Linked DNA regions of Longibacter salinarum. The protein of the gene in region 1 binds, or shares a complex with, the protein of each later gene. Links are inferred from orthologs where the notes say so. Each region holds a gene or a part of one and is shown on either strand. Other genes may lie near its edges.

The links.
Region 2: the proteins of prfA (region 1) and prmC are in contact, whole or in part, in a crystal structure (PDB 2B3T), measured with the Escherichia coli proteins. The link is inferred for Longibacter salinarum from one-to-one orthologs.

What each region holds. Positions count from the first base shown.
Region 1 is NZ_PDEQ01000001.1:173,621-176,934, reverse strand. What follows is about bases 171-3,162. They hold prfA (peptide chain release factor 1), read right to left. Parts: upstream 2,208-3,162; coding sequence 1,134-2,207; downstream 171-1,133. Other genes in these bases: CRI94_RS00670 (Na+/H+ antiporter subunit E), read right to left, coding at 3,074-3,162; CRI94_RS18115 (DUF5684 domain-containing protein), read left to right, coding at 2,614-3,030; rpsF (30S ribosomal protein S6), read right to left, coding at 448-858; rpsR (30S ribosomal protein S18), read right to left, coding at 173-385. Also shown: rplI (50S ribosomal protein L9), read right to left, coding at 1-101; more of CRI94_RS00670, read right to left, coding at 3,163-3,314. UniProt on the Escherichia coli protein: Peptide chain release factor 1 directs the termination of translation in response to the peptide chain termination codons UAG and UAA.
Region 2 is NZ_PDEQ01000003.1:49,372-52,605, reverse strand. Bases 323-3,234 are described here. They hold prmC (peptide chain release factor N(5)-glutamine methyltransferase), read right to left. Parts: upstream 2,312-3,234; coding sequence 1,334-2,311; downstream 323-1,333. Other genes in these bases: CRI94_RS06585 (phenylalanine 4-monooxygenase), read right to left, coding at 2,958-3,234; CRI94_RS06590 (acylphosphatase), read right to left, coding at 2,424-2,726; CRI94_RS06600 (histone deacetylase family protein), read left to right, coding at 426-1,337. UniProt on the Escherichia coli protein: Methylates the class 1 translation termination release factors RF1/PrfA and RF2/PrfB on the glutamine residue of the universally conserved GGQ motif, i.e. on 'Gln-235' in RF1 and on 'Gln-252' in RF2.

The DNA.
Region 1 (3,314 bases):
CCCTGCGGAATCAGGTAGTTTCGGCCGTAGCCGTTCGCCACCTCGTGGATTTCGCCTTTTTCGCCGAGGTGATCGACGTCTTGGAGTAGAATGACCTTCATGTGTTTGTGCGATACAGTTCTGAACAGTACGTGTACGTCGGACAGGCCGCGGAAGCGACCCAGGGTCGAGGTTATCGGACGTTATCCTCGACGAAGGAGAGCAGCGAGAGGTGACGGGCTCGCTTGATCGCGACCGTCAGCTGACGCTGAACGCGTGCCGGAACGCCGGTCACACGACGGGGCAAGATCTTGCCCTGGTTGTTCATGAACTGCTGCAAGAACTCCGTGTCCTTGTAGTCGACGTACTCGATATGCTCGTAATCCTGCTCGTTGTTATTCGCCATGGGTAGATAGGGTCGTCAATAGATGGAAAGCGTCTGTCGGCGGCGCGGACGCGCCGGGGAGGTTATTCGTCGTCCTCCTCTCCTTCCGCTTCGGCTTCAGCTTCAGCGGCGGCAGCTTCTTCCTCCGCTTTGCGCGCGGCACGCTTCTTCTGCTTCTCGTAATGGCGGACCATCTTGGCGTCCATCCGCAGCGAGAGGTAGCGGAGGATGTCGTCGTTGATCTGCATCTGACGCTCGACCTTCGGAATCAGGTCGCCCGGCGCGCGGAAGTACATGTTGACGTAGTATCCGCTACGCTTCTTGTCGATCTCGTACGCGAGGCGCTGGTTGCCCCACTCGTCGACTTCGATGATCTCACCGCCGTTGCCTTCCACATACTGTGTGATGGAGCGGACGATGTCGTCGATCTGGTTCTGTTTGACGACCCCACTGATGACGTATGTGAGCTCGTACTGATTTTTCTTCGATGCCATAATTGGGTTGGTTTCCCTTTGGAATGACGAACGTATATCATGCCCCTCGTCGGCCGACCCTGGCAGGATCGCTGCAAGGAGCAGGGAACGCTCAGCAGATGATGTGTACGGAAAGCAACAAAGAAGGTCGCCCCGTAGCGTTGAAGGTTTTGGGAAAAGGGGACGGCAGGTGTTTAGGTGTTGAAGTGAGGAGGTGTGAAAGTGCCAGACGTCCCAACGTCGTACCCGCACTCTTTAGCACTCAGCCCTTCGCACTTAGCCCTTCGCACTTGCAGTTATAGATTCGCCAGCCGCTCGGCATTTTCTTCCGCACGGAGGGCGTTGATGATCGGGTCGAGATCGCCGTCGATGATGTCCTGCAGCGCGTGATTTTTCTCGCTCCCCTCCAGCCGATGATCGGTGACGCGATCCTGCGGGAAGTTGTACGTGCGGATTTTAGCCGAACGATCGCCACTTCCGACCTGCGAGCGACGGGCCTCGTCCCGCTCCTTGCGCTGCGCCTCAAGCTTTTTCTCATACAGGCGCGACCGCAGCACCCGCATGGCTTTCGCCTTGTTCTTGTGCTGGCTCTTCTCGTCCTGGCACGACACGACGGTATCCGTCGGCACGTGCGTGATCCGGACGGCCGAGTCCGTCGTATTTACCGACTGACCGCCGGGGCCCGTTGCGCGGAAGGTGTCGATCTTAATATCGGCCGGATTGATGTCCACGTCTACCTCCTCCGCTTCGGGGAGCACGGCAACCGTCGCTGCTGACGTGTGAATGCGGCCGCTCGACTCCGTCTCTGGAACGCGCTGGACACGGTGAACGCCACTCTCGTATTTGAATGTGCCGAACACGCCCTTCCCCTGGACACCGAAAACAACCTCCTTGAATCCGCCCTGCGTCCCCTCGGCAATCTCCATCACCTCGTACTTCCAGCCCTTCTTCTCTGCAAACTTCGTGTAGAGGCGAAAGAGATCGCCGGCGAAGAGTGCGGCTTCGTCTCCACCCGTGCCCGCACGAATCTCGACAATGGCGTCCTTCTTGTCCTCTGGATCCTTCGGAATGAGCATCATCTTGAGCTCATGCTCGACCGACGGCAGCCGGGCGGTCAGTTCCTCCAGCTCGTACTGGGCGAGGTCCTTCATTTCGCCATCTTCTGTCTCCACGAGCTCCTCCAGGTCGGACTTCTCCTGCAGCAGATTTTCATACGTTCGAATGGCTGCAACAACGTCCCGCAACTCTCCATGCTCGCGACCTAACTCTTGCATCCGCGAGGAGTCGGTGGCCACTTCTGGATCGGCCATCAACTGCTCGATCTCCTCAAAACGGCGTTTTATCTTCTCTAGCTTCTCTAATTCGATCATGTACTGCGCGTCGCTCTAAATCGGCAGGGACGGGGTCGGATTGCAATTTTCGGTGTACGTCTCCGCGGGTCGGAGGTTCGCCATCATGCTCACATCCAGGCTTGCTCCTTCTACCCGATTCGAGAGCGTACAGACGGAGATAACGCGAAGACAAACCCGGTCCAGCGAGGCGATTCAGGAACGCTACGGCGACGTCGAATGTCCGACGCGACAACCGCCCCGAAACGTACTTCCGGATTAGAACGACACGTTCTGCACACATGAGTGGAAAGGATGTCCGGTCGATTGTTACTTTTACGTCTATTATTATGACGGGTGACAGTGTGGACGATACGTGAAGCCCTTGGCTTTCGTCCGCGATCAACCCGACCTCCTTTTCCCCTATACAATCCCGACGCCCCCTACTATGAGCGACGGCGCAGGTGCAATTTTTGGTGCTACATTCTTCCTTCTCTATCTCGGCCTCATCGCGATCGTGCTTGCATCGTGGTGGAAGATTTTCACCAAGGCAGATAAGCCTGGTTGGGCAGGGATTGTCCCTATCTACAACGCAATCGTATTGATGGACATCATCGGGCGACCTGGCTGGTGGTTCATCTTGCTGATGGTCCCCCCCCCCTCACCTTCATATTTGGCTTCATCGTCTGCATCGACCTTGCGAAAAGCTTCGGGAAAGGATCCGGTTATGGCATTGCCATGGTGTTCTTGCCGATCATCATGTTCCCCCTCCTGGCGTTTGGTGATGCAGAATACCAAGGCCCTGCGGCCGCAGATGCGGGCACGGCGAGCGCTACCGCATAATGCCCTGAACATCGTTAACTAAACGCCCGATGTGCCTCTGAGCACGTCGGGCGTTTTCTTTGCGGCTAGCGCGGAGATGTAAGAGAAACCACGCGCCGCTCCAGCCTGTCACGAATCTCCTGCCTGAGCCGATCGGGTTCATCTACATCCATCGCGTGGATGTAAAGAGCAGTATTCCCACCCTCGACATCCAGACTCAGTGTGCCTGGCGTGAGAGAAATCAGATTCGCCAGTAGCGTGACTTCCACATCCGATCGAATAATAAGAGGCACTCGAACTACAGCGGGACGCACCTTCAAGCGCGGG
Region 2 (3,234 bases), on another replicon or contig:
CCGAATGGAATGCAGACGCCGTCCCTGCAACGCAGACCGCATACGGGCTCTCGCTCCCTCAGCAGACTCCGCGAGTATACAAACGAGTAGAAGAATCGTAACGCTACAAAAAAATAGTAACATATAGTCACAACTATAAATTTACGTGCGTATACTGAACAGGTGTGTTTTCATTCACGATCTCCGTTCGTATATCTACAAATAGAAATCACCGGCTCATCGTCGTTTTCATATTACAGGTTTCCGTGTCGACAAGCCTGTACTCGCGGGGGCTACCGGTAAAGGAGTCTTGCCGGGTAATGAACGCGAATGAGACATGATTCAATTTACGAAACTGTGTCGCCTAGAACACGCGATGCGATGAACCACCTGCGTCGTGGCTCGTCCAACCACAGCGTCTGCTTTTCTCTCTACTGCCCTCATCCATGCGCGCGAGTTATTCTGAAGGGTACTACGTCCCGCTACCCGAGGGGCACCCTTTCCCGATGGGTAAATTTCCAGCCCTGCGCAACATCCTCGTCCGAGAGGATCTTCTGGACCCATCAGACATCGTCTCCCCGCGCCAGGCGGACTGGGCAGACCTTCTCCGCGTCCACACTCGCGAGTATCTTTCCGCTCTCGCAGACGGCACGCTCTCTCGACAGGAGGAGCGGCGGATGGGACTCCCGTGGTCCAGGCAACTCGTCTACCGTTCACGTCTGGCCGTACAGGGCACCATCAATGCGGCGTTCATGGCCCTGCAAGATGGCGTAGCCGCCAACCTGGCCGGCGGAACGCATCATGCGATGCCCGGACACGGAGAGGGCTTCTGTGTCTTAAACGACGTGGGGGTAGCGATCCGCGTACTCAAAAGTGCCTGCTGGGTCCAGAGAACGCTCGTGATCGACCTCGACGTTCACCAGGGGAATGGCAATGCGGCCTACTTCAGGGACGATGACTCGGTCTACACCTTTTCGATGCATGGGGCAAAGAATTACCCCTTTCGCAAGCCGCCGTCCTCACTTGATGTCCCACTGAAGGACGATATAGAGGACGACGCATACCTTGAGACCCTCGCCGACTATTTGCCCGCCGTCCTCGATGCCGCCCAACCCGATCTTGTCTTTTACCTCGGCGGCATCGACGTGATGAAGGACGACCGATACGGCCGGATGGCTCTCTCTCGTGACGGATTGCACGCCCGCGACGGATACGTGCTCGAGCAGATACGCAATCGAGACCTTCCCGTCGTCCTCCTTCTCTCGGGCGGATACGCAGAGACGCCCGAGGGAACCGCGGATTTACACGCCGTGATGCACAGGGAGGCGGCTCGCGTATTCAAAAACGGCCGTAATTAATCCGCAGATGGCTTCGACGCCCGGGCGATCCGTGGTCGCCCCCCCAGGTCTTGCTCAATCTGAACGTCCGTTAGACCGGCTCGAGCAAATACGTCTGCCACCCCGCTGGCGTAGTGCGCATGCGTTTCGACAATGAGGCAACCGCCGGGCGACAGCATCACATCCGCGTGCTCGGCCAACTGGCGGTAGAACTGAAGGGCATCGTCCCCAGAAAAGAGAGCAAGATGAGGGTCGTATTCGCGCACCGTGTCCGAAAGCGATTCGGCTTCCTCATCCGGGATGTACGGTGGATTGGAAATGAGCAGGTCATACGATGTGCCAAGCGCTGACGGAAAATCCGGATGCAGCATGTCCGCCCGTCGAAGATCGACATCAAGCTTGAGATCTCTAGCGTTCGCTCGAGCCACCTCCAGGGCAGACTCGCTCACATCGCAGGCGACGACATCTGCATCTGGCCGCTCGGATTTTAACGCCAGTGCGATGCAGCCGCTACCCGTCCCAGCATCCAAAATGCGAGGAGCATTGACGCCGCGGAGCGTTTTCAGCGCATACTCTACCACCTCTTCGGTCTCCGGACGAGGAATGAGCACGTCCGGGGAGACATGGAGTCGGAGCCCAAAGAACTCGCTGTACCCGAGGATGTGCTGCAGCGGCTCACCACTGGCCCGTCGCTCGATTGCGTCAATGAAGCGTGTCACAACATCAGACGCGACCTCCTGATCCGGATAGCCATAAATCGACGCCCGGGAGCATTCGTCGAGATCGCAGAGCAGCCAGATGGCCGTACGGCGAGGTGCATCCCGACCGGCTTCCTGCAATCTCTCCGTACCGTATCGAATGCACGTGCTCCGGGTAGCAACCGCTCCTCTCCGAAGCCCTCCATTGCCGTTTTCAGGCGACGAGGCAGCGCTCGAGGACTGCTCGTCTTTTCCCGCATCCGTACTTGCCGCGTCTTTCCCCCTCGTGTCCATCATCCGTGCCTCGTAATCGTTCCCGAATGTCTCGGCCTGCGCTGATGCCAGGAATGAAAGGGTACGGTTATACTTCCGCTCTCATCCCCTCCCAATGTCGTCTGTGTCCAGCGACCTACCGTCGGACGCGAAACCCCTGAAAAGAGCCTTCTGCCTCGTTAAAATCGGCATTTACATTCTCGACACGAGCCGACGAGGGTCCATCGTGAACCGCATCCAGAAGCGTGTTTAGATCATCTTTCGGACCCTCTGCCTCCAGTCGAACGGACCCGTCCGCCTCGTTCCGAACCCAGCCGGTCAATCCAAGCCGTTGGGCCCGCGTCGTGGTGAAGTGTCGAAAACCTACGCCCTGTACACGACCGGTAATGCGTGCAGATAGACGTTTCTCCATGATCGTCGCGTCTGTATGTGAACTCATGATCTGAAGGTTGATGCATTCAAAGATATGGACCATCGGCAGTAGTTTCCCGAACCCAGAGTCGAGAAAATTTTTCCATCCTTCGGCGCCATGCGACCAGCTCGTAGCAACAAATCTGTAACGGGCCTGGCATGAAAGTGCAACCACGGGGGCAAAACAAAAAGACGCCTCACCCGGATGGAGTGAGGCGCCCGTCGGACGTATTCGATAACACCGCCCTAAGTGCAGATATCACGCAAGCAGATTGCGCGACGTCGCCCAGTCGCGGAAGCCGTCAACCAGCTGCTCGAACGACTCCAGCAAGAAGAGTTCTTCCTGCAGATGCCAGACGTCGTAATCCTTCTCCGTAATATGAGCAGGATCGAAGGGGTGGACAGTTACCTCGTCAGACAGTGCGTGAGTGACTTCATCGTTGGACGAGACGATGCCTGCACCGAAGATCCGGTTCTCTCCATTCTCCCGGATGAGCCCGAACTCAACCGTAAACCAGTGGAAGCGTTCGAGTCGA